2 regions of the Glaciimonas sp. GNP009 genome follow, and region 1 is predicted to be linked to the other one. Evidence: predicted binding sites of a transcription regulator. Region 1 holds the regulator's gene; the other holds the start of a gene.

Region 1 (18,793 bases):
GATCACAGGTCGTTGATCCATGGTAGTCAATTCACCGCCAGCGCCAACCTGAAGATTGCCGACGCGTGTATACGCCTCCCCGCCATCGGATGCTTGTACTGCTAACCAGCCATTGCCATTGATGGCGACGTCCAATGCGCGACCAGTTTCTGTGATCGGACCATTGCGCATATCGGCTCCAGGCGTTGATGCCACTACAAACGACCTGGTTGCCGCACCTTCGCCGACTACCGGCACCGCGCGGAAGTTGTTGAGTTGCGCCCGAAAACCGGCAGTTGAGACGTTCGCCATATTGTTCGCTATGGAAGCTTGTTGCTCCATAGTTTGCTTGGCGCCGCTCATGGCGACATAAATCATCCGATCCATGATGCACTCTCTTTACATTGCGCTGCGCGGAGTTCATCAGACCAGTGATGACAGCATGAATCAAACGTCAGCAGGTGTAGTGATGGCAACTTCATTAGCGCATGCTCACCAAGGTCTGCATGACCTGATCTTGCGTCTTGACTGTTTGTGCATTGGCTTGATATGTGCGCTGTGCAATGATCATATTCACCAGCTCGCTAGTCAAGTCAACATTAGATGCTTCCAGCGCGCCGGAACGTAATGCTCCTACTTTGCTACCGACACCTGGCGCGCCAGTCAGCGGCTGACCGGAGGCAGCAGTTTCCGAATAGCCATTGTCGCCAGTAGGCACCAAGCCATCAGGGTTGGCAAATGCGCTCAATACGATTTGCCCCAGTGACTTGGTTTGCTCATTTGAATATTTGCCGGTAACCGTACCGTCCGGATTAATCGCAAAAGCGGTCAACGTACCCGAAGTGTAGCCATTTTGATTCTGGTTTTTGGCCTCACTGACATTCCCAAACTGACTAGTGCTAGTGATATCCATGCTGAACGCTAATGGGGTTGACCCGTTACCGAAATCCAGACCTGCAAAATTTATTTTCCCACCAGCAGGGCTAGTCGGTTGGCCCGCTGCATCAACGGATAGTTTTCCGTTAGTGTCAAAGGCAATGGCACTCAGTGCGGCACCACCGCTTGATGGCTTGGTCGCATCAGTGGCGTCAGGCGCCACTTTTGCACCGTTAGCATCTAGCGGCCAGCCGTCGGCCGTGGCGTACATACTCCACGCGTTAGCACCAGTTTTAACAAAATAGGTTGAAATTTCGTGTGAGTTACCGAGCGAATCAAACACCGTTGTCGCATTGGGATAGTTGTAAGTCGTCGAATCCGTAGCGTCGAATGGTGTTTTGATCGGGACCGCACTGCGCGAATCCAAATTGAATTGCGACACAATAGCGGTAGTCGATTTTGGTGCCATGGCAACTTGCGGTAACTGTAGCGCCGTTGGATTGCCACCACTCAAAGTACCGCTGGCGGTGACAGGATAGCCAGTCAGACGCAGACCGCTTGCGCTGACGATATAGTTATCTTTATCCACATTGAACTGGCCATTGCGTGAATAGGATATTTCGCCACTAGGACTAGCCAGACGAAAAAATCCATCCCCGCCCGTGATCGCCATATCGAGTGCTCGTGTGCTGGTCTGAACTGCACCTTGCGTGAAATTTTGCGTAATACCGGCAACATGCGTCCCCAGACCGACCCGTGAACCTGCATAGACATCAGCGAACAAAACACTACCTGTCTTAAATCCAACGGTCCCCGAGTTGGCAACGTTATTGCCGATAACATCGAGATTATTAGATGCGGCATTTAAGCCGCTTACTCCCTGTGCAAAACCCATTGTGTTTCCTTTTCGGATTGATTGTAAACAACCTAATTTTTTACCATCGCTAACCCGGCGTTATGCCATGAACCACGATGAAGATGGTGACAGACCCAATTACAAAATCAACTTAACATCACTCAAACTGACTTTGGCTGGCTTGCCCACATCTAGCGAAACCGACCCGCCGCTCTGCACAACGCTGGCCACATTCTCGTACGTGAGCGTATTTGCTGCGACTTTGTCGACCCCAGAAGTACCTGCAACACTGATCGTGTAATTGCCATCCGCCAATTCCGTTCCGGCATCGCTCTTGCCATCCCACACCATATTGGTAACTCCCATTGGCTGCGCGCCAAGATCAAAGGTACGCACGACATCACCTTTGGCATTGGTCACGCTGACACTGACCTTATCGGCAGAGCCCAGCATTTCTACGCCAAATTTAGTATCGCTACCGCTTACATATTTGATGTCTTGACCCGGTACCAACACCGTCCGACCGATCAACGACGCCGCTTGTAGCGCCTGGTTGGCCCCACTTTGATTCACCAGCGAATCCAGCGTCGCATTGAGTTTTTCGATCCCACTGACGGTGCTCATCTGGGCTAATTGCGAGGTAAGCTGGGCATTGTCGAGCGGATTAAGTGGGTCCTGATTATTCAATTGCGTGACGAGTAATTTAAGAAAGCGTTGTTCACTGTCAGCGGTCGATGTACCGTTTAGCGATGCCGTTGCAGAAGACTGAGCGTCGAGTGAATTTGTTGCGGTAATTGCCATAAATTTTTCCTGAATCGAACGAAGAAGAAAGCACCGCGTAAAAAACGCGTAATGCACTATTCTGAGTTGCGTGAGCTGGGCTAAATAGTCCTGTTCTAAATAAGCTGATAGTAAGTAATCTGGTATTACGTGATGAGCTCGCTTCAAGTGATATCTCGCTATTGCTTTATTGGCCGATCGTCAGGGTTTTTAGCATCATGGTCTTTGCGGTATTCAAGACTTCCACGTTCGCTTGATAGGACCGCGATGCCGACATCATATTGACCATTTCCTCGACCACATTGACGTTCGGCATTGTGACGTAACCATCTGCGGCGGCCATTGGATTTTTAGGGTCGTACACCATCCGCATGGGCGACTGATCCTCCACTACACCTGCAACTTTGACGCCACCGATATCGCTTAGATTCGATGATGCGACTTCAAACATGACTTGCTTGGCCCGGTAAGGTTTACCGTCGGGGCCGCTCACGCTATCGGCATTGGCAAGATTGCTGGCGGTGACGTTCATACGTTGCGATTGCGCGCTCATGGCAGAACCAGCAACATCGAAAATACTCATGGAAACATTCGACGGCATGTGCTTATCCTTTCGTAACTAGGTGCTGACATCTCTATGTCAGTTTATGACTTCGGCCATTTGCCGACCGTCTTATTGGTACTTCCAATAAGACATTACTGCACCGCCGATAGCATTGATTTAATTTGCGCACTAATCACGGTCAGACTAGATTCGTAGTGCAACGCGTTATCAGCAAAATTGACACGCTCAACATCCATTTCTACTGTATTGCCATCGATACTGGATTGGGTGGGAATCCGATACAGTAAATCTGTATCGTTGCTAAGCGTTTGCTCACCTGCCAAATGCCGGGAAGAAGTCGTTGTCATAGAAAGCGATTCAGATTGCCGTCCACGCTCAACTGCCTGCGTCAACGTGCTGCTGAAATCGAAATCGCGCGCTTTGTAATTAGGCGTGTCTGCATGGGCGATATTGACCGACAAAACCTCTTGCCGCCGAGCGCGCAAATTGAGCGCCTCCTGCTGAAACCGAAGTGCATTATCAAGTCTGTCGACCATGTTTCCATCCTATAAATTAACCGCCCTGCCTACATCCCGAGTGCATTCCGATCTTGGCTATCCAAGTAAACCAACCGCGATAAGATCGCGTAATTTTCCTAGACCTTTTGATGAAAACAATTATAGGTAGCGCGACGCCATCCCAATCGCTAGAACAAGAAGAGAATGTCAATCCAATTCACACTTTGCAGGGACCAATGCATTTGTCCGTGCATGCGTTTTAGATCGTAGGTAAGCCCGATTACCCAAACAAGACTGCGATCACTTGCCTCTTCAACGGTTGGTGCGAATCGAATATTCCGTAAAATCAAGGCAACTGACTGGTGCGCCAGTGATCACCGATCCAAAATCGGCAAAAGTGCCGTTTTCACCGGCGTGCGCACCACCATCAACAGATGATTTAATCAAATATATTACCCAGAGCGAGGCTGCATCAATGCACCTGCATCGACAAAATCGACGGCAATCACGATCATTCCGCACGCAGCTTTGCGTCCTTTTACGCTTTAGCGTGGACCTGCTAGCTGCTGTCATGAGTATGCTTCTTGTTGCGAATCACTCTTACGCTAGTACACAAAGAGCTACGCCGCTTAGCGGTAATGCGCTGCCGATCATTAAGGCATTTTTGTTAAATCAGGCTGCTGGGCTGCCCGGAAAAATTGTTATTACAGTCGATACCCCGATGTCCGGCGCATTGCCGCCGTGCGATGCGCCCGAGCCATTTTTACCAAGCGGCGCAAAAGTATGGGGCCGCGTATCCGTAGGCATCCGCTGTAATGGTGTCTTACCCGTCGCCGCGACGTCGATCAATGCGCCCGCTCCTCAAGCGCAACAGGCGTGGACACGCTACGTGCCGGCCTATGTCGCAGTCATCGCCAATTATGTTGTCGCAACCCGTGCGATCAATGCGGGGGAAACATTGCGCGCTGGTGACTTCAGTTTGCACGAAGGCGATCTCTCCATGCTGCCACCCAATATTCTGACTAACGTTGAACAAATTAATGGCATGGTCGCACTCAATCGCATTGCGTTGGGCGCGCCAGTGCGACCAGAACTATTGCGTGGCGTGGTCGTTATACAGTCGGGACAAAACGTCAAGGTAATGGCAACAGGAACCGGATTTGTCGCCAGTACCGAAGGTCGCGCCATGACTAGCGCAGCCATCGGTTCCCGACTACAAGTCAAGACCGTCAGTGGCCAAATGGTCAGCGGTAAAGTGCGCGCGGACGGCAGTGTTGATTTACTATATTAGTCCAATGACTATTCGCTATAGTGGGATAGCAAACATCAAGTTGATAACCCAAAAGTATCGACAATGGCATAAGTTGTCAACTTAACATCAATAAAAAAGCTATCTCGCTCCCTACACGAACAACCAGACTAAAGTTTTTCAACCAACTGCCGTTATACCGTTGAGATCCTCTGAGGAAATATTTTGAAAATCAATCTACCCATTAATTCGGCAAATAGTATCGTTAGCCCTGCCTCTGGCATCAACAAGCCAAACTATAGTCGCGTTCAGGGGAGTAATCCCCCTGCTACGACAGCGACCAACGTTGTCGATACCGCCTCCGGCCTACCGAATAACCCCAGTTCGCTGACAAACCAGGTGCGTGAATTGCAAAATCAACTGGTGCAACCAAGCAATGGCGATTTCGATGCTGCCAAGGTGGAAAAAATCCGTCAGGCTATCAGCGAAGGGCATTATCAGGTAAATGCAGGCAAAATCGCTGACGGTCTGCTGGACACGGTAAGGGACTTACTAAAAACGTCAGCCGAACCGAACCAATAATTTGGGTCACCTGGTAACTTTATGAGCAGACATCACATCAGCCTTATGGATGAGGAACGCGCCGCTATGGAAGCGTTTCTGGCGTTACTCGAGCAAGAGGCGCAAGCCTTGATCGGTGGCAAATTCTCGGATTTGGCGTTGTTGACAGAGCGCAAAGGACAATTGGCTGATCGTATCGCTGTCCTTGACCATGAGCGCGAGCAACAATTGCAAGAACTGGGTTATCCGACCAATCGCGCAGGTGCAGATGCGGCAGCCGCGGCTGGCGGCGATGGCTTGCAACGCGCTTGGCAGAGACTGTTGTCATGCGCGGCGACATCACGCGACCTGAATCACCGAAACGGTATTCTGATCCATACTCATCTGGAGTTCAGTCGTAATGCAATTAATTTTTTAAGCGCCTGCGGACAATCTCTGTACGGTCCCGATGGACAGCACAGGGTTGGGCGAGGAGTTGGTAAAAGCCTCGCTTCAGGCTGAAACACGCTCCTATATCGGCCCTTAATATCAGATACCACAATTGGCACGGTTAGTATTAAGTGGTTATTCGTAATTCATGGTGACCTGACCCGATTGCCCCTGCAATCCTGGTGTCAAAGCCCCTCTCCCGCTGATCACAAAAGCAAACGTAAAATTTGAATAGGCGTTATCGCCATCAAAAGCTTCAGTGGACCCGCTCGCACGGCTCAAGCCAACACATCGGGTTGCATTACATAAATAGGCTAGTAATCCAACTGGAGGCGGCGACATGAAGGCGTACCGCCAACTAACTTTACGTGCTGTAGCGTTGTTTTTGATAGTTCCATAAGGCTTAATCTGACCGGACTCGACTGCTTCACCACGTTGGAAAATGGCCGGTAGTGAGATTGATCCGGTCCACGAACCGTTGACCCTTTTGTTTAACGCCTCCTTAAATCGGCTATCTCCACCTGATTTATACCGCGTCAACGGATCGTTAGCCGCGGTGTCATAACGCTGTAAATAGCGCGCTAAAGGTATCGCATCGGGTGCGGTTTCCGTGGCGTTAGCAGGCGTAGAACCCACCATTAAAAAAATAAAAGCCACGTTCCACTGCCTGCCTTTGCCCATTTTCCATGCGCGGAATGTACGCTTTTTTTCTCGTATTGTTGACGCATATCAAACCACCTCCGCCCCAATCGTGTCACGCATGCGCCCACGCAAACGACTGATAGCCTGACTATGCAATTGGCAGACGCGAGACTGACTTACCTCAAGTACTGCGCCAATTTCCCGCAAATTTAGCTCCTGATCGTAATATAAACTCAGCAAAAGACGCTCTCGATCAGGCATACTTTCTATCGCCTCCAACAGCACCTTACGCAGCCCGCTTTGCAGCAATTTCTGGAGAGGATCACTATTGTCGGTCGGCTTATCTTTTTCATGATGCGCGCCGCTTAATTGCTGATCAAGAAACGAATTCTCATTACTGCCACCTTCGAAGTCTTCGTAATACACCAACTGACAACCATGAATCTCTTGCAATAGTCGTTGGTATTCCTCCAGTGACAACGCCATGGCCTGCGCGATTTCACTTTCAGTCGGTGACCGCGCAAGTTTTTGTTGAAGCCCTTGCAAGGCGACCTCAACCTTGCGCGCAGACTGTCGCAACCCACGTGAGAGCCAATCGTTGGCACGCAACTCGTCAAGCATTGATCCACGAATTCGCTGGCTAGCGTAGGTTTCAAACTGCGCCCCCTGATTGTCCTGGTAACGATTAGCGGCATCCAATAGGCCCAACATACCAGCTTGTATCATGTCATCAAGCTCAACGCTGGCTGGTAATTTGGCAATTAGCTGCAAGGCCAGACGACGTACCAACGGTGCAAATTTAGTCAGCGTCCCGGACTTGTCCATTCTCCCCTGTGCTGTATACATTGCGATGTTCCTTATCTTCCCTATCTTCTTAATTAACGCTGGTACCAAACTTTAGGTATCGCCACTGACTACGCCCCTCACACATTAGCTGACGTGCCAAAGTCATTCGGTCATTCGGTCATGCAAGCAGTTCCGGCATCGCTGTGCGGTGTGAAGAGTCTCCATTTGCCACATCGCTCCTTGCCTTGGATGACCATTGCATCAGGTCAGCCGCTATCCGGCGAAACGTCAGGGCTGCGGTGCTCCTTTTGAATGCCTCTACCACGGTCAAATGTAATTGCTGCGCGTGTAAAATCTGCAAGTCAGTCATCACCGCACCAGCCGGTTCCACCGATACGGCCAGATAACGACTGCCGGTAACGGCAAGATTAGTAAGAATGCGAGATGCCTCTGCATCGCTGGCAGCACCATTCAGCACTATCCGTACCTGTTGAAGCGCGTGTGCATGGTGAAGACGTTTGATACAAGCATAAGCGGCCGTAATGGACGCCGGTTGTGGCTGCAACACCACCATCACATAATCGGCCTGACATGCTAATGGCGACAGCGTACCGTCGTCGCCTAAAGCGGCATCAATCAGGATAATCTGATCTTGGCGCAATTGCTGTAACCCAGTCGCTGATGCTGGCTTTGATACTAACTCTCTCCGTGCTATGAGTACCTGAACGCCGCAAGCGGCACGACCACCCGCCGCATCCAGAGACAGCCGTCCCGACACTACGTCGCTCCAGTTACCCAATGCGTCAACTTGCCAGATCGCAGAAGCTGTGCCTGAAGGACTCGGCGTGTGATGGACAGATTCATCGATAAGTAATACGTGCTGACCTTGTTGTGTCAGTGCAGCGGCAAGATTCATCACGACCGTGGTCGCGCCACTTTTACGACCGCTTCCTACCACGGCGATCATCCGTTGGACGTTAGTTGAAGAGGACTGCGCCATCATCGCGCGCAACCCATCGGCCTGATCGGACATTTTTGGGATCATCCTAATCTCCGCTGGCGTTGGCGGGTCTCAGCCGTCACCGCAGCCCCGACTCAGGAATTGCTGATATATTGATCAAAGCTATGGCTGGATCGATATCCACTACACCAGAGTCAGCACTTTCACGATTTTCTATCGGCATGTCTTTTGCGGCATTTTGTAGCGACACTACGCCAGTATCCAAAACGTCCATCAATACCAAACATTTTTCCAGCCCTTCGAGCAACACCGTGCCTGACACGGCAGCCGACACCGGACTGATCCCGTCCATGCGCATGCGCATTGATCTTCCAGCCAGATGGGCTAACAATGCACGAGCCGACGGGGCCCATTCCGCTTGCGCACGTTGCAAACGCCATACGGTCACGCTGGTCTGACCAGCGATGAGCAATCGCTTCATCATGTCGGCATCACCAGGCTCACCGCAGCCACCAGATTGCTGGATAGCCTGCTTCAACAATTTGAAATAAGTGTCGGCTTCCACACGCCAGCGATACCACTCGATCATTTGTGAGGCCGCTACTGATTGCCCCAGATTGCTTAACAAATGCCATTGCGCCAAACTCTTACCTGATCGTAAATCGATGATCCTCGTCACCACGCAACGCACCTCGGTGATCACTTGGCAATGAATAGTCGTATCGCCTTTTTTTTGTAAATTGCGTAGACCAACCGTTATTTCTGCTAAGGATTGAAGCGCTGCTTTGCCTTTATAGATAATCGGTTCCGACGATCCAAAATGCAGTTTATCAGCTAGCTTCGTCAGAGAAATCAACGTATCAGCAAAGATGACGGAAGTAGAAGCGCGGCCCCGCGCCAACCATTGCAAACTGCTGTTTTGCTGATCAATGAGCAAGCTGAACGGGGGCAAGCTATCCAGAACATGGATAACAGGCTTGCCAAAATCCTGTTGTTGCAGCCACGATAATTGCCGCAGAACAGGTGAACTGGCTGACGCTTTTTCCGCGGTGACAGGGTTCTGGCGAACAGCCGTTGTCAATATCTGACGCGGCGCGGCAAGCGCCATACCAGTACTATCCGACAACAGCAAACCGCCATGCAACATATAAGCATCGCCGCTATGCGCCGCATTTAGCGTCACTTTGCCACCAATCGCCAGCACCACCTCGTTACAACCGACTGCAATTTCGTGACGGGCATGTGTCATCAATGTCTGGGTTACACCGGTAGCGCTCACCTCTTTATCGTCCAGTTGGCGTCGCAGGCTTCGTGTCGCATCAAAACCAATACCACCGGCGGCAAGAGCGGCTGCATTGGCTCCCAATGCTACGGAGTCATTGGATAGCGCCCGAATCAATTGCCGACATTGCATGCGCAAGCGCTCCGTAGTTGCGGTGTGTAATACCGTCTGGGCCTCGTGCGCCGCGGCTTGCAAAGCGGCAGCTTGAGCGATCTCCGGTAACGGCGTCAGTGGACTTTTCAGATCAGCCTCACCGGGAACAAATAAGGCACTCCGACTCGCGGACTGAAACACACTTTCGACTAGTTCAGACCGATTGGCAACGATCAGATTTTCAGGCACTTTTTGGCCGGTTGAAACATAATGGACCGGCAGTCGGTGGCGTATGGCCGTGTCCAGCAATGCGCCTGGATGCGTGGCTTCGTCCATCTTTGTGAATATGCATCCAGCTAATGTGCCGCCATCGATATCTTGACGGTACGCGTGTACCACTTCGTTAAGGGTATCGCCATGGCTGCTGGCATTGAGAAGCAACAAACGCTTAACCGGATGGCCTGTGCCGCACAGCATCGCGACCTGTTCGGCGACACTACGATCACGCTGACTTTTGCCCACAGTATCAATCAGCACCATATGTTTATCCCGCAAATCGTCAAGGACCAGCCGCAGGTCCACAGCATCCTTCACCGCATGCACCGAAACACCCAAAATCTGACCATAAATACGCAACTGCTCGTAAGCACCGATTCGGTAAGTGTCAGTGGTCAACAATGCCAGCTTTTCAGGACCGAAACGCATTACGCAGCGGGCCGCTAATTTTGCGGTGGTAGTCGTCTTGCCAACGCCGGTCGGCCCCATCAACGCATAGACGCCGCCATTATCCAGCAGTGCATTTTCATCTTCGAGAACTGGCAGATTACGTGCTAACTCGGCTTTAACCCACGCCATACCGGAAGCGTAATTTCGTCCCGTCGGCAAATGATCCAGCATAGCCTTCGCCAGCCGTGCACTGAATCCCGCTCCCAGCAGCATGCGTAATAAATGACTGCGAACGGGATCGCGACGCTGCTTTTCGTTCCATGCCAAACCTGCCAGTTGCTCCTCAATCATGCCGCGCATTGACTGTAACTCGGTTAATACACTGTCTTTAGTTGGACTGTCATCAACTTTTATGACTGGTGTTTGCAGCAATGGCTGAGGCAACGGTGGGACCGCAGCAATGTTGATCGGCGCAACAAGCTGCTCAGAAGGCGTTGATGGCGTGGTACTAATCATCGGGATGATTGCCGGTGCGACCGCAGACAAGACAGCAGACGCAAAAACGTCGCCCTCTACAAACGCCACGATTTCTACGCCTTGTGGGGTAACACGATTAGAAATAATCACGGCATCCGGCCCTAGCTTTTCGCGCACCAAACGTAGCGCCTCCCGACTGGTTGCTGCGGTGATCGTCGTGGTGTTGACGACATTACTGATGGCAGTGATATTGCCTCCCTGGCTAACCGGTGTGGATGCTACAAAATCTGCTAAATGACTTGCTGATTCAGCTTTTGATTCAGTTTTTAAGTTGCTCATCAAGATGCGCTCAGACTCGCCCATTAACGCTTGATCGGTTGCGGTCATGTCATTAAGGGCGTTCAACCTTTACCTCCGATAGTGGCAGTAACCTTGATATTGCGGTTATCTGGAATTTCGGCATGCGACAGCACTTTTAGCTGCGGCAAGCTACGTCTTAAAAAGCGCGCCAAGAGTGCACGCAGTGGATGCTGGACCACAAGAACAGGCGTCAGACCAAGTTGTTGCTGGCGATCAATAGCCACCTGCGTCTGACTCAGCAAACTATCCGCCAGACCAGGCTCAAGACCGCTTCCGGTGCTTAACGCCTGTAACAACATGCGATCAAGCGCCCCATCAAGACCAATGACCTGCAATTCGCTATCGCCGGGAAACAACTGCTGCGTAATCGCACGACGTAACGCCAATCGTGTGATTGACGTCAACTCGTTAGCGTCACTGATCGCTGGCGCATGTTCGGCCAACACTTCTAAAATGGAGCGCATATCACGGATAGGAACACTTTCGTCAAGCAAGTTCTGCAAGACTTTCTGTAAATTCGTCAGTGACAGGACCTTTGGCACCAAGTCATCACAGAGCTTGGGCGCTTCTTTGCTGATCCGATCCAATAGCTGCTGAACTTCTTGCCGTCCTAATAATTCGGCTGCGTGCGCATGGATCAGATGGTTCAGATGTGTCGCGATCACCGTGCTTGCATCGACCACTGTGTAGCCATAAATTTGCGCCTGTTCACGCAAATTGCTATCTATCCAGAAAGCGGGAAGCCCAAAAGCCGGATCGACGGTGGCCGTACCCGGCAAGGACGCGCTGACCTGTCCTGGGTTGATCGCCATCCATTGCCCCGGAATCGCTTCACCATGGCCTATTTCAACCCCTTTGAGAGTAATCACATACGCATTGGGCTTGAGTTCAAGGTTGTCTCGAATATGGACGACTGGGACCAAAAAGCCGATGTCCTGCGCAAACTTTTTACGAATACTTTTGATGCGCCCGAGTAGTTCACCATTTTGCGTGCGATCCACCATGGCAATCAATCGATAACCAACTTCAAGTCCAAGCGGATCAATCAGCGCCACATCGTCCCACGTCGCCTCCGCTGGCTCCATCGCCGCAGCCGCAGCCGCAGCAGCGTTCGCGGCAGACGCGGGACTATTGGCAGCATCCGCCGCCATTACTTTGCGTCGGGCGACGCGCTGACCAATCCAGACCAGACCACCGGCAATCGCCAAAAACGCGAAATGCGGCATACCCGGAATCAATCCCATCAGGCCAATGATGCCCGCGGTCAAATACATTACCTGTGGATTGGAGAACAATTGCCCCATCAACTGCTCGCCAACGTTCTCATCGGTAGTCACGCGTGAGACGATCACACCAGCAGCGGTCGATATCACCAGCGCCGGAATCTGGGCGACCAGACCGTCGCCGATGGTGAGCAAAGTGTAACTCTTGGCAGCGACTGATATATCCAATCCGTGCTGCGCCACGCCGACCACCAGTCCGCCAATCACATTGATCAACATGATGAGCAAACCGGCAATGGCATCACCGCGCACAAATTTGCTGGCACCGTCCATGGAACCGTAAAAATCAGCCTCTTGCGATACTTCTGCGCGGCGTTTACGTGCAACATCCTCACCAATCAGTCCTGCATTCAGGTCAGCATCAATCGCCATTTGCTTACCCGGCATTGCGTCAAGGGTAAACCGTGCGCCCACTTCGGCAATCCGGCCTGCACCTTTTGTGATGACCATAAAATTGATCAGCACTAAAATGATGAACACGACGATGCCGACCGCAAAATTACCGCCAACCAAAAAGTGACCAAACGCTTCGATCACCTTCCCCGCAGCATCTGGCCCTTTATGACCTTCCATGAGAACCACGCGGGTAGAAGCGACGTTGAGCGATAGCCGCAACAAAGTCGAAAACAACAAAATCGCCGGGAAAGCAGCAAAATCCAGCGCCTTCATTGTGTACATGCTGACCAGCAACACCATCACTGACAGCGCAATGTTGAAAGTAAATAGCAGATCCAGCAGAAACGGCGGCAACGGCAAAATCATCATGCCGAGAATCAGAATGATCAGAATAGGACCGGCCATGCCTTTGATCTGATTGCCCGCTAACAGCAACTTTGGTAGTTGCATAAAAGAGGTCAGGCCAGATTTGGCGGTTAAGTCTGCAAACTTCATACCGGACTTCCTAATGGATCAAGTGATTCGGGTACTGGTAAATCTTCCGGATTACGCGGGGCGGCGCCGTTGCCACTTCCCTCGCGCCAACGCTGCAACTGATATACCCAGGCCAACACTTCAGCAACCGCGGTATAAAGCGCTGCCGGTATCTCATCACCGAGAATGGTGTGCCGATAAAGCGCACGGCTCAAAGGTGGCGCTTCGAGAATGGGCACATTATTTTCGACACCGATGGCACGGATTCGCAAGGCGATCAGATCGGTCCCTTTGGCCACCACGCGCGGTGCACGCATTTCTTTATCCTGATACTTAAGCGCGACGGCAAAATGGGTTGGATTCGTGATCACTACGTCTGCAGTCGCCACGTCCGACATCATGCGACGACGCGCCATCTGTTGCTGCTGGCGACGTATCTTGGCCTTGACCAGCGGATCGCCTTCACTTTCTTTATGTTCTTGGCGCAGATCTTCACGCGACATGCGCAACTTCTTATGAAAACTCCATAGCTGATAAGGAACATCAATAGCGGCGATCAAAAACAATGACGCGATAATCCATCCGCAACAATTGGCGACTAGTCGCACTGTATAAGGGAGCGCTGAATTAATCGGTTCGGTTAAGAGCGCCAGTATCGCGTCCATTTTTGCGGAAATAATCGCGTAGGCGATGCTACCGACCAAAAATGATTTGGCGATGGCCTTGGTTAATTCAGCCAGCGATTGAGACGAAAACAGCCGGCCAAGGCCAGCGAGTGGATTTAGCTTGGAGAATTTGGGTGCCAGCGATTCAACTGAAAACAGCCATCCACCCAACAAAAGTGGCGCTACCAGCGCCGCTATAAACATCAACCCCAATAGCGGCGCAATGGCTTGCAATGCCTCAAGCCACACCATTCCAGCCTGCGCCAGCATGTGCGAGGGATCGAAGGCAGAAGCACGTTCGAATTGCAAGCTGCTTTGCAAAGCGTGGCCCAGCCGTTCGCTCATGGGTATCGCGGTCAACCACAACCCACCGACGCCGGTTACCAATAATACGAACGTAGTCAGTTCTCGTGAACGTACAACCTGACCTTCTTCCCGCGCCTTTTCAAGACGACGAGGTGACCCTGGTTCCGTTTTTTCGAGATCGCTTTCTTCCGCCATGCATGCTCCGAGCCTGAGGGAGCGAAGTGTGCTCCCCCGACAGGGATTATTGCTGCTGGAGCCATGGTTTGATCAAGGGAACAGGCTCGAGAACGGGTTGCTTCTTGGGCAATCGATGCGTTTGAGAGCTATCCGCACAAATCAGAGGACTTAAAAACCCATACTGGCAAGCAGGTCATCAACTTGGGTCTGATCGGATACAGCATCTGCCGAACTGATAGGAGCGACTTGCGGACCGTTCAAGAGACCTTGGGTATCGGTCTGAATCACGACATCAGGACGCTTATCCTGTGATGTATTGTCAATAAGCAATTGCAACAATTGTGTTTCCATTTGTTGTACCACTTCCATCATTTTTTTGATTACCTGTCCCGTCAGATCCTGAAAGTCCTGCGCCATCATGATTTCAGTCAATTGCACGTTCGTTGCTGCTGTTTGCTGCGGGACTGCTTGCAGATAGCTGCGCGTGTCGGTCACAAGTGCTCGGGCATCGCCTAGCGCCACAGGTTTTGCAAACCAGGCATCCCAACGGCTGTGTAATTGCCTGGCTTGGGACGCTAACTGATCTTGAATTGGTTGTGCAACATCGACGGCATTCAAAGCACGTTCCGCCGCACGTTCGGTCATGGCAGCCACATAATTGAGACGGTCGCGCGCATCCGGTATCGCCTGTGCTGCTTTGGCAATCTCTTGATCCAACCCTAACTCGCGCATGCTTTCGCGTAACGTCCGTGTCAAATGCCCAATACGACTAACCAGCTGTTCGGCAGTGTCTGCGGCAACCGGAATGGGGGATTGAAGCGACATATCTGATGCAACGATGGTATGCGGCATCTCACACTCCTTCTCTTTGAATTTTTTCAAAAATCTTGGTGATTTTCTCTTCCAGCGTTGCGGCGGTGAATGGCTTCACCACATAACCGCTTGCACCCGCCTGCGCCGCTGCAATAATATTTTCTCTTTTGGCTTCCGCCGTGACCATCAATACTGGCAACTTTGCCAGCAACGGATCGGCGCGAATCACCTTCAACATGATCAAACCATCCATGTTAGGCATATTCCAATCCGAGACAACCAGTCCGAAGTTACCCGCTTTCAACTTCTCCAGCGCCGCAACACCGTCTTCTGCTTCATCGACGTTGATGAAATCCAACTCTTTGAGCAGATTGCGAATAATTCTGCGCATGGTTGGGAAATCATCTACCACGAGAATTTTGATACTTTTGTCGATCATTTAGTGCTCCAGACGATGATTACTATTGCAGGTCGACCGCTTTTCTGGCGGACAAAACTGCTACTTTATAAAAAATTTTCAGGTAAAAGGTAGGACTAAACACCACTGCTTATCGATCTGGTCTTTGGACTACGAATACCGTGCACATTAGCTTTCAAACAATCGGTATAAATTGGTGTGCCTGGCTTCCGGTAGCCTCTCATTAGTCTTCACTTGCCACTCGTTAACTTCTTTTCTTTAAAAACGACGCGTTCTTTCGCTCAGTACCGTAAAACGGGTGAATACACGCTGACTCATTTCACTCATACTCACCACTTCAGTTGCTGCGCCAATTGCTATCGCTTCGCGTGGCATACCAAACACCACGCAACTGGCTTCGTCTTGCGCAAACGTGTAAGCACCCGCCTGACGCAACCGTAGCAAGCCGGCGGCGCCATCGCGGCCCATACCGGTCAGGATGATGCCAATAGCATTTTTTCCTACGGCTTTGGCAGCTGAATCAAATAAAACGTCGATTGATGGTCTGTGCCGATTGACTGGTGGCTCCTGATCGACCTGAAGTAGGTATTGCGCGCCCATACGCGCTATCGAAAGGTGATAGCCGCCTGGGGCAATGTAGGCATGACCAGGTAAAATTGGTTCGCCGTGAACAGCCTCCTTGACCGTAATTCGACACAATCCATTAAGACGTTGTGCAAAAGATTGCGTAAATCCGGGCGGCATGTGTTGCGCGATCAAAATACCAGGGCACTCCGGTGGCATGGGCTGCAATATCTCCCTAATCGCCTCGGTCCCACCAGTCGAGGCCCCAATGACAATAATTTTTTCTGCATTTAATAACGACACACACGCTAAGGGCGGCGGTGCAACATTGATCTCGTTTTTCTCGCGGCGAACCAACGTGCGCCTGATCTGCAGACGTGCACGTGATGCCGTACGAATTTTATCTGCAACCAGATTGGTGTATTCAACCAGGTCATCAGAGGCACCAAGCCGCGGCTTTGGAACAAAATCGACTGCACCCAACTCCAGCGCACGCAAGGTAGTTTCTGATCCTTGTTCCGTCAGCGAAGAGACCATTACGACCGGCATTGGTCGTAATCGCATAAGTTTTTCCAAAAAATCAAGGCCATCCATACGTGGCATTTGTACATCTAACGTCAACACATCTGGATTTAATAGTTTAATCAGCTCACGCGCAACAAGCGGATCGGGCGCTGTCGCAATCACAGTCATATCCGGCTGACTATTGATGATTTTACTAATCAGACAGCGCATTAAAGCTGAATCATCAACACATATTACTTTTATTTTATTAGCCACTTGTCCCTCGTTTTTTATGGCCGTCTCATTCCGGGTTTATTTCACCGACTACAACAATTCAACTTATTTCCGTCAATTCAGATGTCTTAATACAGGTGTACGATCTGATCATCAAATCGCGGCAAGCAAAGGAAAGCTGGAATCAGCTTCAGTCCGTCAAGATTTAAGCACCGATTAGTCCGCGATACAAACGTGTAGTGAGGATCAAAGAAAGCTTCCCTGCAAAGTTACGGCAAACGCGCTAAAACCTGCACCAGTTCACGCTCCTCTTTTTGCACTTGCACGAAATCATCATGTCGACGTAACTTCAACACCATCACTTTTCCGGTTCTTGGAAAGTAATTCACTCGCCGCGGTAATTGCCCGCGTAAATCCTGCGCTGCTAAACGAATCTGATTCAACTCAAGATAACGCAGCACAAACTCAGCGTTGCGATCCCCTATGTTTAACATCGTCATATTTGCTAATACCGCACCGCCACCGAAAACCTTGGCTTCGAGTCGATCACGACGCGCACCGGCTTTCAACAGCTCGTTCAAAAGCACTTCCATGGCGTACGCGCCATACCGCATGGCATGCATTGATTTCATTCCCTGCAAAGCATTCATTGATACCGCGGCTGTGGCATCCCGCGTATTGGCCCCGCCATCTTCAGGCAGCATGAAATGATTCATACCACCAATACCCGCCATACTATCGTGCACACACGCCGACACGCATGAGCCGAGTACTGTTGTCAGTACCATGTCCTTGTCGGTGACGTAATATTGATTGGGTAACAGCTTCACGGCTTCAATCTGAAATTCGCGATCAAAATAATGATGACTAGCGACCGGCTCCATTTTTGCAGAAATCATGGTCGCACTTTAGGTGTGGTCAGTTCATAGACGGTTTGTCCACGCAATCTAAACGGTTGATTTACATAAGAAAAACTCTCCGAATGTCCAGCAAATAACAGGCCGTGCGGCTTCATTAAAGGCGCAAAACGCTCCAGAATTTTTCCTTGGGTTGGCTTATCGAAATAGATCATTACATTGCGACAAAAAATGGCGTCAAATGGCTCTTTGAGAGCCCAGTTTGGGCTCAAAAGATTCAATTGTTCAAAGCGGACCATAGCGGCAACTTCCGGTCGAATTTTTGCCTTTCCGGTCTGTGCTCCGGAACCTTTTAAAAAAAATCGCTTCAGCCGCTCCGGTGACAATTTTCTCACCTGTTCGATGCTGTACTCACCGGTTGCAGCCTTATCAAGTACCTGCGTGTCGATATCTGTTGCCAATACCCGGGCGGTGCTAGCCCGATTACCGAGCGCCTCAATAAGCGTCATGGCGATTGAATACGGCTCTTCACCGGTGGAAGCAGCAGAACACCAGACGGTGATCGGCTGGGCGCATTTAAGAGCGTGCGCTGCCAATAACGGAAAGTGATGCGGTTCGCGAAAAAAAGCGGTCAGGTTGGTAGTCAGTGCGTTAGTAAAGGCCTCCCATTCGAGGCTATCCTGATCAGATTCCAGCATCGCCAGATAGGACGCAAATTCGGTAAGTCCCAAAGCGCGCAAGCGCCGCGATAACCGGCTGTAGACCATTTCACACTTTTTTTCGCCCAAGGCTATACCAGCGCGTTGATAGATCATATTTCTTACGCGGGAAAAATCATACTCCGTGAACACAAAGTCGCGCATAACGCTAGTGTTTGAAACTGGTGATATTGGTGAAGAACGCGTCATGGCGTTACCGTCCTGACCATGCGGATACAGAAAAATCGTTCGCTAGCATCCTGCAACGGAAGGTTTTTCGAAAATTTTGGAGTGCACACATCAAATAATTTGCCAGTGATATTAACGATGATGCGAACCATCTAA
Region 2 (14,644 bases), 4.5 Mb from region 1:
AAATCGCGCCCTTCAACCCGCATATGAAAGCGACCTTCGCCACCGAACAGATTATCGACTACCAAAAATACCAGATTAGGGTCGAAGACGAAAAGTGCCGTGCCGCGTAACGGCTTCATGTGCACCAGATTGATATTCGCTGGAACGGGTAAATGCCGGACAAACTCACTGTACTTCTGAATATTTACCGCTCCCACAGAAATATCAGCAGTGCGACGCATGAAGTTGAACAATCCTCTGCGCAATTGGCGTGCGAAGCGTTCATTGATAATTTCAAGTGTATGGAGGCGGCCGCGTACGATACGCTCCTGGGTCCCCAGGTTGTAAGACTGGACGCTGCCCGGTGCAATGGGTGGCAGCGGTGTGTTCTCAGAATCACCAGCGACGCCTTGTAGTAAAGCGTCTACCTCATCTTGAGACAGTAGCTGTTCATAAGCCATTGAATAATCTCATCATTACTATTGCACTTTATTAAAAGTCTGCTGTTTTCGCTAATTATTCATCTTCAATGGCCACATCTATTTGATCGTCCATTGGGGCGCTTTGGCTTCATATTTTTTAATCGCCTTGATTTAATATCTCTATATCAGAATGTCATTGCACCACGAACGAAGTAAACAGAACGTCGGTTATCCGCTGTGTCAGCTTGTCAGCTGAAAGAGGCTTGCTGAGCGTCTTAAGAATTTCGACGGATAGTTGTTTTTTGTCGTCTGCCGTGATCAGAGAATCTGGTGTTCGATCCGCTAGCATCAACAAAACCCGACTGCGGGCCTCAGGTAAATACTGTGCAATTGTGCTCTGTGATCCCGCATCTGCGACTTTTAGCGTGATGCCGATATGAAGAAAGCGCTCACGCTCATCCGAGCGCAAATTGACTGTGAATGGCTCTAACGCAACAAAAATGGGTGCTTCAATTTTGACTTCTTGCGGCGTACTCAGATTGGTGCGAGCGACGTTATTAATGCTGCCTATATAATAGGCAATAGCGCCAGTAATGGCCGCGACGAGCAATAGCGTTACGGAGAAAACAACCTTGGCTTTTTTCGATATTGCCGTTGGTTTGGTAATAATGGTCGCCATCATATGCCTGCATAAAATTCTGACGTTCATTGTTGGCGATAAGCGCCAGAAACTATCTGCTAATCAAAAGGGATAAATTACTTCAACTCAGCGCTTCGACTATTAGCTGTTTGCTCGAAATAAACCTTGTCCCACTTCGGCCCAATTGATTGTGATAAACATGCTGAAGAAATTGTTACCGCAAGCAGGAAAATATCGACGTACAGTTTCTGGAGTCTTCATTGTTAAAAAAACACTTGATATCACTGCTTGGTGCTACCGCCTCATACAAATGTATCAACGCCACGGCTGCTTTGAGGGCGCAATGGTTGAACGGTCACGTTCTGGTTTGTCTTCGACTGCGCCAACAATCCTGATTCTGTGCTTCCGTGGTTGCGCTGGCCGGATTGCTTTCCGTCATGTTGTGTAAAGGCGCTTTGTTGCTGTTGTTGCTGTTGTTGTGCATCGGCGCTGACTGACGTATTGCTTAGATTAATACCATTTTCCGCAAGTGAACTACGCAACTGCGGCAACGCTGCTTCGATGGCTGCCCGTACTGATTGATGGGCTGATATGAACTGCGCTTGTGCCTGATTGTCATTGAAAGTCAGCGTCACTTTTAATGGACCTAAGTCTGGCGGGTTCAAATGTAGTTCGGCGACGGGTTGGTTATTGTTGCCCATCCATACCACTTGTTTTCCTAACGCCGTACCCCAATCACCGCTGGCGACCGAAGGACCGAGGTGCAGTTGCACAGGATTGGTCAGGTTCGTGTCGAGGTTATTCATATTTGGCGATAACGGCGAAGAATGCACAACCGGTATCATTGCAGCTGATCCTGCAATATTAAACTGATCCAAAATAGGGCTTGTGTTGGCTGCAAGATCTCCTGCGATTGTCTTGGATGTTGCCGTTGCCAGCGCATGCTTTGCACTGGATTGCTCATCTTTACGGCTTTGGTCGTTACCTTTATCAAATTGCTGTTGGAATCCAGTCCCATTTGCAAGGATATTCTGTGCATGCGTTTTTTCAGCGGGCGAGGCTATCTTGTCTTCCGTGTTTGCTGTCTTGCTATCATTTAACGCGGCTTGCCTGTGTTCCGTCGATTGGCCAAACAACCTTTGATCAATACTCACATTGTTCTTGCTGAGGGCTGACTCAGCAGCAGTGCCGTAGTGAGTTTGATCACTAACCTGATCGTTATCTGTACTGAACTCTTTGGTAGTAGCGTGAGAATGATGGCGGTTGCTATTGTTGGTCGTCGCCATCGCATCTCGCAATTGTGTATCTGCCGCCGATGGAAGAGTGTTAAGAGGGTTGGACGGGACATCGGTTGTAACACCTTTTGCCGTTACAGCGGGCTTTTCACTGATCTCCATCAGGGCGAGCCCTAATGATGGCGTTTGATCTGGTGATGTTGTTTGATCGAGGCTCGTAAGTTCAAGGTGTTTTTTCAGCGGTTGATCCGATGTCTTTTCTGCGCTCGGGTCTGTGTCCTTGCTGGCGGACCGACTCTTTTCAAGAGACTGATCGAATTCTTTCCCAAAACTATGCGCTGCATTTTGGTCGATATTTTTAATCGAAGAACTGTCACTAACGAAATTACTTTGAGTAACGGCGATGGCCGCAAGAGCGAGAGACATGAGAGTTCCTTAAAAATTAGTCCGTCGCGGTACGCAACTGGAATTGTCGGGCGGCATGTTCGTCGCTATCGCGTTGTTCACGCTTGTTGAGTATGCCAAGTTGTCGTTGTCGATTGCGTTCGGCTAAGGTGCCGAATGATGACAGACGACGTTTGTTCTGTTGCCAGTCGATACGGCCATTCGACAAGCGCGTATCCGCTTGCGCGGCAATCGCACTTTGCTGGTCGATAGCACCGTCTAATGTTCCGATGAAATGCTGAAAGTTACGCCACCGCGCCGACGGCACGCCATCGCGCATTTGGGCTTGCAGCTTATCGTAATACTCTTGTCGATATTCCAGTAGCAACGCCAATTTTTGCGCTGCGCTGGTGTGGGCATTTTGTAGTTGGCCGAGTCGACGAGTAGATTCGTCGGTTTTATTTTGAGCCAGTTCAATTAACATGGCGAGCGGTAAAGTATTGGACATGGGCTTCTTTCAGATCGGGTCAGGACCGGGAAAAGATGGCATTTAATCGGGCCAGTGACTCTTCGACACCGGTACGTTCATCCATCTCCTGCTGTAAAAATGCTTCGATTTCAGGATAGTGTGCGATGGCCTTATCCAATTGCAGGTCATTACCGGCGGCATATGCACCGACACTGATCAAATCACGATTACGTTGGTAGCGCGATAGCATTTGCTTGAAGTGCCGAACCGATGCAAATTGTAGTGGCGTGATCAATGCGGTCATGGCGCGGCTAATGGATGCCTCGATATCAATTGCAGGATAGTGGCCCGCTTCAGCCAGGCTGCGCGATAGGACGATGTGACCATCCAGAATGGCACGGGCGGCGTCAGCGATGGGATCTTGCTGGTCATCGCCTTCTGTCAGCACTGTATAAAAAGCGGTAATCGATCCACCTTGTCCACTGGCGTCGCGTGCACCGTTACCGGCTCTTTCAACCAATGCTGGCAACTTGGCAAATACCGATGGTGGATAACCCTTAGTCGCGGGTGGTTCGCCGACCGCTAACGCAATTTCACGCTGTGCCATAGCATAGCGTGTCAGTGAGTCCATGATCAGTAATACATCTTTGCCTTGATCGCGGAAAAATTCAGCCAGACAAGTTGCATAAGCGGCCCCTTGCAGACGGAGTAATGGCGATGTGTCTGCTGGTGCGGCAACGACTACTGCACGCGCCATTCCTTCTGCGCCGAGCGTGTTTTCTATAAAATCTTTTACTTCGCGGCCGCGTTCGCCGATCAAGCCAACCACTATTACGTCAGCGCTCGTATAGCGCGCCATCATGCCGAGCAATACGCTTTTACCGACGCCGGAGCCGGCAAATAAGCCCATGCGCTGACCGCGCCCGACTGTCAGTAAAGCATTGATGGCGCGTACACCGACATCCAGCACTGAGTCAATCGGCGCGCGGGTCAATGGATTGATTGGCGCAGCAGAAAGTGGCACTTCACGGGAAAAATTGAGCGGCCCTAAGTCATCCAGTGGACGTCCCATAGCATCGACCACACGTCCCAGCATGCCCGAACCGACTGGCAAACGCTTGGCACCGTTCTGTATTATTGGCTCATCAATATGGCCTGATTCAGCATCGTTTGCTATCAACGAGGAGGGTGCTGCCGTCATTGGATAGACGCGTGCACCGGGTATCAAGCCAGCGACTTCACTCCGTGGCATCAAAAAGGTACGGTCACCGGCAAAGCCGACGACTTCGGCTTCGGTGGTACGTTGGGAATAACCTTGAGGCAATTCGATCAGGCAATCACTGCCGACCGGCAAACGTAATCCGACCGCTTCCAACACCAAACCGACGGCGCGCGTCAGCCGACCGTAAGTGCGGATTGGTGTGCTGCGAGCAATATCGATACTGGCACTACCAAGACTCCGCCGCCAGGTTTGAAGATGGGCGTTGGTCGCCGCCGAGGCGGCAAGATCGGTATCGGCGTAGTTATCGGTTTCGTGGAGGTTCATTTTAATCATGGCGAATGATTAAGATTTTTTTCGCTGCGACCAAGTGCAGTCGTTATCCGGTGCCAGCGTGTTTCTAGTGTGGCGTCGATTTCACCGCTGGTCGCATGCACTCTACATCCGCCGCGGTTCAGACTGGGATCAGCGCGCAGCAACCAGCCCGCGGTTTGCAGGTCATCAGACAGATATTGTTTGACCAGCGTCAAATCTTCCGGATGCAGTAAAAGTCGGGGGTTGCCACTCAGGGCAGGCTCAGTTTGCAATAGCGACCGGACTGCTATCAGAATCAATTCTGGATCAGTCGCGAGTTCCCTTAAAACCAATTGTCGCGCAATGTCCAGCGCCAGGGTTATCAGATCATCGGCGATTTCTTTATCTACATTGCGTAAGGCGCTTGATAGCGAAGCCGTGAGCACACGCAATTGGCTTGCTTCACTTTCGCCCAGGGCAATAGCGTCGGCATAGCCTTGCTTTTGACCTTCGAGGTAACCTAACTTAAGGCCTTCTTCCTGGCCCGCCTGAACTGCTTCGGTCCGCAGTCGTGTCAGTTCGGCCTCATCAATCAGAAGCACGGGTTGGAGTTGTTTTAGAGTAGGTTCTTCATTAGCCGAAAGGTCTTGACTGGCGCTGCCGGGTGGAGGTGCGGCAGGTCCGGTTGTCTGGAATGATCCCATTTCCCAACGTTCCCACGCGCTTAAAGACTCTTTGGACTTTAAGGCGGTGGGTCGCTTGGCAAGCGACTTCGGTGGTGCTGACTTATGATCGAGATCAGACAAACGCGTCATCGCCTTGCCCGCCCATGATAATTTCACCAGAATCAGCTAAGCGCCGGACAATTTGTAGAATCACTTTCTGATGGGTTTCTACTTGAGACACACGTACCGGCCCACGTAGTTCTAAATCGTCACGTAACATTTCTGCAGCGCGTTGTGACATATTGTTGAGGAATTTGTCGCGTAATTCCTGCGGTGCACCTTTGAGAGCGATGATGAGTGTTTCCGATTCGATTTCTTTCAACAGCATTTGAATGCCGCGGTCGTCGATTTCCAGCAGGTTTTCGAACAGGAACATCTCGTCAACAATGCGTTGTGCCAAATCGTCATCGTAATTCCGTACGTGTTGAATGACCGACTCTTCCTGCGCACTACTCATTAAATTAAGCATTTCTGCGGCTGCGCGGACACCGCCAAGTCGACTGCGTTTTGTGCCATGTCCGGAAAGCAGACCAGACAATACTTCGGTTAGTTCATTCAATGCAGCAGGTTGTACACCACCAAAAGTAGCAATCCGGAGAACCACATCATGACGCAGACGTTCGTCGAGTAATTCCAATACTTTGGATGCCTTGCTGCGCTCCAGATGCACCATCATGGTGGCGATAATTTGCGGGTGTTCGTCGCGAATCAGTTCGGCGACTTCAGTCGCTTCGAGCCAGTTCAGGCTTTCGATACCACGCGTATGGTCGGCCGAATTGAGAATGTCTTCCATCAGGTCGGAGGCACGATCGCCGCCGACCGCTTTATTCAGAACGGCACGGATATAGCTACTTGAATCCAGACTGATGGCCGAGAATTGCTCGGTCTCTACCCGAAATTCGTCGAGTACCGTTGAAATGTGATCGCGCTTTACGTTACGCAATTGGGACATAACTACACACAGCGCCTGCACAGCCTGCGGTGTCATATGTTTAAATACATTGGCGGCGCCATCCTCGCCGAGTGATAACAGGAGGATTGCGCTTTTTTTGATTCCCTCGTTATCCATTGGCGTTCTTCCCTGAGTCCATCCAATTTTTAATCACCATCGCCACCAACTTTGGATCTTTTTCTGAAAGAGCTTTGGCATGCGTCAGATTTTCCTGATGACGCATGTTGGCACGCACTTGGGCTTCCGCACTCAAGGAGACAGTTTCTGCCGGGATGTCTTCGGCCGGTTCAGCATTGATTGGCAATGCCTGCGGTACTTCTAATGGTGGTGCCAGATATTTGCGCAATAATGGCCGTAGCACGCCAAACCACAACCAGAGGCCAAGTACAGCAATGAGCAGGTATTGGCCCAATGTCTTCCCCAGAGCGATATTTTCAGGTTGCTGCCACCATGGCAATACCGGTTCTACAATCTCGGAGGAAACAAACTGGCTATTGACAACATTGAGCGAATCGCCACGCTCAGTGTTGAAACCCATTGCTTCCCTGACGAGATTGCGCACTTGTTCTAGTTCAGCTGGCGGAATCGCTTGTGCAGCTATTTTTCCCTGAGCATTGCGAATGCCACGGTAATTGACGACAACAGCAACCGACAATCGTTTGATCCCGCCAGCGCTCTGCTGAACATGACGAATTGAGCGGTCAACCTCATAGTTGGTAGTGACATCGCGGCGTACGTTGCTGGAACCGCCAGTACTTGCAGGCCGATTGGCTGCGCCGATTGGATTTGCGCTTGCCTGCGTGGTTGATTGACCACCGGCGGCGGCCGTTGCGCCCGGCAATGGTCGGTTGGCGGCTGCGGTGACAATCGGTGCTGTTGGGTTGAGTGGCGGTTGATTCGATAAAGCGCCGGGAACGCCGCCTGCCGGAGTGGCGCCCTGTTGATTAGAGTCACTCGATTGCTGACTGCGGATTGCTGCTTTTTCCGGATCTTGATTTGGGCGATATTTTTCGTCGGTATTTTCGACTGTTGCAAAGTCAATGTCGGCCACAACTTGGGCCTTCACATTTCCAGAGCCGACAATTGGTTGCAAAATTGCTTCTATGCGACGAATATAGCTTTGCTCTATTTCCTGAGAAAACTTGAGTTGGCTCGCGTCCAGCCCGCGATTGCCTGCGCTTGGCACCGAAAGTAGATTTCCTGCTTGATCGACTACCGTGACGTTATTCGCGTTCAAGTCCGGCACACTGCTGGAAATCAAGTGAGCAATGGCGCTCACCTGGCCCTCATCAATTGCGCGCCCGCGATGTAGTGTCAGGATCACTGCGGCGCTTGGCTTTTGCTGATCACGGACAAATAACGATGGTTTAGGAATGGCGAGATGAATTCGCGCGGTAGCGACGGAAGAGATGGACTCTATCGAATGGGCAATTTCACCTTCTAATGCGCGTTGATAGTTAACCTGCTCAGCAAACTGACTGACGCCGAATTTTTGATTATCCATCAATTCGAACCCAACCGAACCGCCTTTTGGCAGCCCTTGCGAGGCCAGTTTGAGACGCGCGTCGTAGACTTGATCGGATGCGACCAAGACAGCGCCACCGCCGTCTGCAAATTTGTAAGGGATATTCATTTGCTGCAATGAAGCGATGATGGCGCCGCCGTCACGGTCTGACAGATTGCTAAACAGTACGCGATAATCGGGCGCACGCGTCCACAGCCAAAGGGCGACAATCGCGGCAATCACCGCCGCGCCGCCAATAATTATTGGTAACTTGGGATTAGCACGCAGTTGTTCTAATAATGAAAATTTATTTGTATCTGCTGCATTTTCTTTAGCGCCAGTCGAAGCTACGCTCATTCGTAGCCTCCGGAATTAAACGCGGTGGGCGTCAATAAAGATCGAAGCTGCGCTAGTTTCGATGTAAAAAAATGCAATATGTTTTTTTCGTTCACTTGTCGTTTCTTTACCGTTTTTTTGCCGTTTTTTTGTCGCTTCTGCTTAGGTGATAAAAAGCAGATTTCCTCATTTTTGAGAACGTGTTCCGGTTTTTGTATCGATTCAGCATCGATGCAAAATGCGCTGCCACTACTAATCTGTGCGGACAGCCTGTACGACTTTAACAATTGTCGACGCCTTGAGAGGCTTTTGATCAGTGGAATAGGATTGATTTTTGCCATCACTTGGCGCTTTGCCTGATTGGCATAGCTGGTACGCTTCATCACTTCGGGATACTAGGTGGATGAATGTGCCCAACAATAGAGGAGAGCAACATGGCGATAGCGGCAATTGAGTCGGTTTTGCAGCAATTACGGGCTACCGCGCAAGTTGCGGGAGCGTCTTCGTCTAGTGCCGCTAATCCTGTTGGGGAGTCGATTGGTGGTGGCTTTGCAGGTGAAATGAAAAAATCATTGGAGCGTATTAGCAATGCGCAAACGCACGCGATGGGTCAGGCGGAGTCGTTTGAACTAGGCAAACCGGGAGTTGCGCTCAATGACGTCATGGTGGATTTGCAAAAAGCCAATGTAGGCTTTCAAATGGGACTACAAGTTCGCAATAAAGTGGTAAGTGCTTATCAAGAGATTATGAATTTGCCTGCTTGATAGATTAGGTGACTAAGCTGAGCGTGTGGCGTTTTCCTAAGTGTGTGAGGTTTTTTTGAAGCGACCCTACAGTTTTAGATGTCTATTGCCGATAACCTGATTAACGGTGGCTTGCACATAATGGTGGCTTGCACAATGTACAGGTCCAACGTTACGGCAACGTAGCCGGCATCCATCAATTTTGCAAATAGGAGTCGTACCATGGCATCAGTCATTAACACCAATTCCCTTTCGCTGCTGACCCAAAACAACCTTACCAAGTCACAGTCTTCGTTGAGTACCGCGATTGAGCGCCTATCGTCCGGTTTGCGGATTAACAGCGCTAAAGATGATGCGGCAGGTCAAGCAATTGCTAACCGCTTCACAGCAAACATCACCGGTTTGACCCAAGCCTCACGTAACGCGAACGATGGTATCTCGCTAGCGCAAACCACTGAAGGCGCGTTGACCGAAGTTAACAATAACTTGCAACGGATTCGTGAGCTGGCGGTGCAGGCAGCTAACGGTAGTAACTCCGGCAGCGATCTGAAGTCGATTCAGGATGAAATTACCCAACGTTTGGCGGAAATTGACCGTACATCGGCACAAACTGATTTCAATGGCGTCAAAGTATTAGCCTCAAACAAAGCGCTCTCCATTCAGGTTGGTGCAAACGATGGTCAAACCATTGACATCAATTTGCAAAAGATGGACACCACTGCGCTAGGTATGAACGGCTTTAACGTCGATGGCTCAGGAACGGCGAACTCAACGGCAGCGGTTAAAGACTTAAAAGCAGCGGGTTACGCAGCTGGGACTGTTACCAACGGCACGACAGCGTATACCAAAGCATATGGCGCATCGGACGCTGCGACGCTGTCGACAGTATTTGGCAAGATTGCAAGTGGCGACACGGTCACGGATTCTGTTAATCCAACCGCTTCGTATAAATCTAACGGTACAAGTTTTGACTTTGCCGATACGGCACGTAGTCTTGCCAAAGTACGCACGGATTTAAAGCCAGCTGCAGGCGCATTCACAACAATCAATGTAAAAATTGGTGGTACCTCACAAGATGCCAAAATTGATTCAAGTGGTAAGTTAACGGCAGCCGATGATGGTTCCGTTCTTTATCTTGATGCAACTGGAAACCTGTCAAAAACTAATGCTGGTAGTGATCCGCAAGCGAATATCAATGGCGGTACGGGTACCGGTGATATTCTTGAAAGTATGAGTAAGACAGGTGGTACAAGTGGTGTAATCACTTCAGGTGCAGCCAAATACACACTGACTGTAGCCACTGCTACTGTAGGATCTACTGGTCTCAATATATCCAACTCAGCGTTGAGTTCGCAACTTAGTGCTAGCAGCGCTACTGTTGGTAGTACGATGGCTATCACGCTTGCTGGAACTAAGTACGATGTCAAAAATACTGCTGGTACTGTAGCAGTCACTGATGATGCTTCAACCAAAGCAGTGAATGTTGATATGAATGGTGCGCTAACGACTGATACTGCTGCAACATTGTATGTGCATGACAATGGCACTGTCACCGATAGCGCTTCTAACCAGGTCTACAACGACTCTGCACATGCCGATAAGTTCACGTTAAATAAAGGTAGTGGCAGCACTGCTACCGCCAACGCGTTATCGGTCATTGATGCTGCGCTGTCGAACGTTGACGGTTTGCGTAGTTCATTGGGTGCGGTACAAAACCGTTTTGCATCCACGATCTCTAACCTTGGTACAACTATCGTCAATTTGTCTTCTTCACGTTCACGTATTGAAGATGCAAATTACGCGACTGAAGTGTCGAACATGACGCGCGCTCAAATCTTGCAACAAGCCGGTACTTCGGTGTTGTCGCAAGCGAACAAGACAACGCAAAGTGTTCTGTCGTTGTTGCAATAAATTTATCAGAAGTTGCCGTCAGCGATTAGTTCGCTGACGGCAGTGGGGTGATCGATTATGTTGCTGGATCGTGAATCCGATAAACAAGCATTTAGACAGTCCTGGATTGCCTATCTGCTTGTGTTGTCTGCTTCCGTTACTTACGTTAACCAGTCTGGCTTTTGCTAATTGTCAAAGGCGTGAGTGGTTAGCGAATGGTTGAAGTGCTGCACGTGACATATCGATTTAATTTGGTTAGCAGTATTGCCGCTAAAAAACGGTAAGTCGCGAATCTAATATCTATACCGCTTAATTAGCTTTTGCATAAGTTAATAGAGCGACGCAAATGACAGAATTTGGAGATTTATCATGACAGGGATTGTTACCGATGGTATTGGGTCCGGACTTCAGCTTGGCCCTTTGCTGGATCAGTTAAAGGCCGCTGAGCAGATTCCACTTCAGGCGTTGCAGGCGCAGTCGGTCAGTTATACCTCTAAATTGTCAGCCTACGGGACGTTGAGTAGTCTGCTGAATAATTTCCAGACGGCGTCCAGCGCGCTTGCTGCATCCGCTTTGTATCAGACAGTGAAAGCGACTTCAGGTTCGGCCAGTGTGCTGACGGCAGTTGCGGGCGCGAACGGCGCTGCCGGTTCATACGCTATTAACGTATCGCAATTGGCGCAAGCCCAAACGCTGGCAGCTGTCGGCCAGGCCAGTGCTAAAACGTCGATTGGTAACGGCACGGTGACGATTCAGTTCGGGAAAGTGTCCGGCGGCACGCTCGATCCATCGACTGGCAAATATAGTAATGCGACGTTCGCGGCAGATGCTAGTCGTGCTGCCGGTTCGGTGACGATTGATAGTTCCAGTAATACGTTAGAAGGGATTCGTGACGCCATTAATAAGAGTACGACGCTGGGAGTAACAGCGACCATTGTGAATGATGGTGGTACTAACCCAAACCGTTTGGTACTGACATCAAATACGACTGGTGAAACTTCCAGTATGCAGATTTCGGTAACTGGTGATGCGGCATTGGAAAATCTTTTGTCGCAAAATGTGGGTGGTGGCAATCAAAATATGCAGGAGACGGTGTCTGCCATGAATGCGAAACTGACCGTCAATGGCATCGCTATTACGAGCGCCAGTAATACGGTGACGGATGCGATTCCAGATGTGAGCATGACCCTTGTTTCAGCAGCTAATACGACACTTACCGTGGCGCGCGATACCACTGCTGTCTCGACAGCCGTAACGGCGTTCGTAACTGCTTATAATAATTTACAAAAAGCCGCTACGACATTGACTGCGTATGACGGGACCAGCAAAACTGGGGCTGTACTATCAGGTGACTCCGTCTTACGCTCAATACAGAGCGGCATTCGTTCATTACTGACTACGCCGCAAAATGTCACTGGAGGTAGTACAGGTGGATTCGCCTCCCTCTCGCAAATTGGTGTTTCTCTTCAGACCGATGGCACGTTGTCCATCGATTCAGTTAAATTGAGTAAGGCACTGAACACTAATCTGGATAGCGTTGGAGAATTATTTAGCGGGACCACAGGCAATAGCGGCACTGGTTTGGGGACGCAGTTAACGACATTGTTGAAAGGTTTTAACGCTACAGATGGGATGTTGACGGCGGCTACTTCCGGTGTCAATAAGACGCTGGATGATCTCAGCAAGCAATACAAGGTCATGTCTGCGCAAATCGACGATACGATGGCGCGCTATAAAAGTCAGTTCACTGCGTTGGATTTGATTGTCACCCAACTAAATGCGACAAGCACCTATTTGACCCAACAGTTCGACGCAATCAACAATACGAAATAAGGTAGATAGCCATGTACTCGTCACAAGGTTCCAAGGTGATCAATTCAGGCGCACAGGCCTATGCAAAGATGGGTGTCGAAAGTGCCGTTATGAGCGCCTCGCCACACCACCTCATTACCTTGCTGTTTGATGGTGCCAGGACCGCTATTAACATGGCACGCCATCATATGGTTAATAAAGAGATCGTTGCCAAGGGCAATGCCATTTCTAAAGCGATTAATATTATAGATAACGGCCTGAAGGCAAGTCTTGACGCTGAGATAGGCGGTAAGGATGGCGCTGAACTGGTAGCGAATTTGTCGGCTTTATATGACTATATCAAGCAGCGTTTGATGTTCGCCAACTTGCGTAACGATCCTGCGCTGTTGGATGAGGCGGCTCGCTTACTGGAAAATATTGGCTCAGCGTGGCGTGAAATTGATCCAAATAAGAAGAGTTGAAAGAAGCCCCGACGATACCGCTGGAAATTTTAGTAATGGGTACTCGTCTGGCAACTCAGTCAAGCACGCCGTTTAGTTTCAACATTGCGCTAAAGTGAACCGATAGAGCAGCACAACAAGAGAATGCGATGAGATGTCAAAGCGATGTAATACATTGTTACGAGCAAATTAAACCCATCACCGGCCGCATGCTGGCATTGGCTCGGGCTGGTGATTGGGACGCAATGCCACCGCTGGAAGAGGAATTTAGAAGATATGTTAATCATCTCAAAACGATAGAGTCGAGCTATCCACTTGATCCGTCTGAGTTGGAAAAGAAATACTTATTACTCCGACAAATATTGGCTGATGATGCCGAGATCCGCGATCTGCTGACGCCGCAGGTTGCACGATTAGGTATTCTAATGGGAAATCTACGGCGTCAGCAGAATCTCAATCAGGCCTATGGTCGATAGCGTTGGTCTGGTCGTATGAGTGGCATTACACCTATTGTCGATACGGTGCTGGCAACGACATTGACGCAGCGCCTCGATCTGGTTCCCCTCAAGTCTGCGTTGCAGCTTTCCGAGCCCACCGCGGTGACCAATGCTGGCGCAGTCAACAACGACCTTCGTCTTCCTTCTCGCGCTGCAACGGACACGCAATTGGGTCGAGGTTTGCAGCCAATGCGTGGCGCTGCAGATGTGGTTTTGTATTCCGCTGAGACGCCACCCACATTGAGTGCCACCGCGCGGGCTATTAGTGCTATTTTGGGCGGCCCTCAAAATGGTCCCGGTTCAGCGGTCTTCATTAAGGGAGAAGCGCCGTTATTGCCGACCATGCCGATAGATGGTCGCGCCTCTTTGCCATTGCACTTGCTGGCATCTGTTTTGGCGAGAGTGGTATCCCACAGTGGCTTGTTTTACGAATCCCATCTGTTGCAATATTCCAGCGGCCGTCGTTCACTGGCACAAATGGCGCAGGAGCCACAGGCGCGACTCGGCACACTGGTGCAAAGCCGTCCAGAGTTATTTGGCGCGAATGGGACGCGTGCAGATTTGCCGTTATGGGCCGAGCAGGCCAGGGGAATGTCTTCTGTACTCGCCACGACTACGAGCAGCCGTTTATCCGGTTTTTCGATGACTTCCGGTTCACAGGATCCGACAGGGATAATGGAATCTGACCATGGCGTCACCACTGACCGCTCCTCGGCAATCGCGCCGCATGTACCACAGCAATTGACTAATCCTTCTCTACCTAATACGTTGGGTACCAGCATGCTGAGAGCTTACAGCGGGCAATATACGCAAAAGGATACAGATCCCTCAAAAAGTGATTCCAGCGATGACAATGGGACGAACGACATAGTATTGTCGGAGAAAAATTCGGCCCCCTCGATATCTCAAAATGATAAAACGTCTGTTATTAATTCTATGACCGCAGAAATGCGTCCTGATGCGGCAGAGTTGGTCCGTCAACAACTTAATTTTCTGGCGTCTCCGGTGTTTCGTTGGCAAGGCGAGGCATGGCCCGGTGCGTCTATGGAGTGGGAGTTGAACCAACAGCATACGCAGCGTAAAGATCAACCCAATTCACAAAA

Evidence for each region. Region 1 encodes FliA, which starts transcription of late flagellar genes. Its sites were predicted from a motif close to CTAAAGTTTNNNNNNNNNNNGCCGNTA; they were not measured.
Region 2: the regulator FliA is predicted to act here: its motif matches at 8,991-9,017, upstream of ACXX82_RS21245 (flagellin N-terminal helical domain-containing protein).

The regions. Positions count from the first base shown of each region.
Region 1 covers NZ_JBTGUV010000004.1:103,274-122,066, forward strand. Annotated here, with positions in the region: gene ACXX82_RS01580 (flagellar basal body rod protein FlgF) at 1-366, opposite strand, end outside; gene flgE (flagellar hook protein FlgE) at 461-1,750, opposite strand; gene ACXX82_RS01590 (flagellar hook assembly protein FlgD) at 1,850-2,512, opposite strand; gene flgC (flagellar basal body rod protein FlgC) at 2,679-3,074, opposite strand; gene flgB (flagellar basal body rod protein FlgB) at 3,188-3,592, opposite strand; gene ACXX82_RS01605 (hypothetical protein) at 3,866-4,000, opposite strand; gene flgA (flagellar basal body P-ring formation chaperone FlgA) at 4,125-4,844, shown strand; gene flgM (flagellar biosynthesis anti-sigma factor FlgM) at 5,028-5,384, shown strand; gene ACXX82_RS01620 (flagella synthesis protein FlgN) at 5,406-5,864, shown strand; gene ACXX82_RS01625 (flagellar protein FlhE) at 5,928-6,449, opposite strand; gene ACXX82_RS01630 (RNA polymerase sigma factor FliA) at 6,522-7,280, opposite strand; gene ACXX82_RS01635 (MinD/ParA family ATP-binding protein) at 7,399-8,265, opposite strand; gene flhF (flagellar biosynthesis GTPase FlhF) at 8,300-11,104, opposite strand; gene flhA (flagellar biosynthesis protein FlhA) at 11,101-13,188, opposite strand; gene flhB (flagellar biosynthesis protein FlhB) at 13,230-14,378, opposite strand; gene cheZ (protein phosphatase CheZ) at 14,529-15,212, opposite strand; gene cheY (chemotaxis response regulator CheY) at 15,214-15,612, opposite strand; gene ACXX82_RS01665 (protein-glutamate methylesterase/protein-glutamine glutaminase) at 15,850-16,890, opposite strand; gene cheD (chemoreceptor glutamine deamidase CheD) at 17,163-17,792, opposite strand; gene ACXX82_RS01675 (CheR family methyltransferase) at 17,789-18,658, opposite strand.
Region 2 covers NZ_JBTGUV010000004.1:4,601,335-4,615,978, forward strand. Annotated here, with positions in the region: gene fliM (flagellar motor switch protein FliM) at 1-440, opposite strand, end outside; gene fliL (flagellar basal body-associated protein FliL) at 595-1,083, opposite strand; gene ACXX82_RS21210 (flagellar hook-length control protein FliK) at 1,344-2,702, opposite strand; gene fliJ (flagellar export protein FliJ) at 2,719-3,168, opposite strand; gene fliI (flagellar protein export ATPase FliI) at 3,188-4,675, opposite strand; gene fliH (flagellar assembly protein FliH) at 4,681-5,484, opposite strand; gene fliG (flagellar motor switch protein FliG) at 5,441-6,436, opposite strand; gene fliF (flagellar basal-body MS-ring/collar protein FliF) at 6,429-8,180, opposite strand; gene fliE (flagellar hook-basal body complex protein FliE) at 8,594-8,923, shown strand; gene ACXX82_RS21245 (flagellin N-terminal helical domain-containing protein) at 9,125-10,813, shown strand; gene fliD (flagellar filament capping protein FliD) at 11,162-12,625, shown strand; gene fliS (flagellar export chaperone FliS) at 12,637-13,065, shown strand; gene ACXX82_RS21260 (flagellar protein FliT) at 13,194-13,520, shown strand; gene fliK (flagellar hook-length control protein FliK) at 13,536-14,644, shown strand, end outside.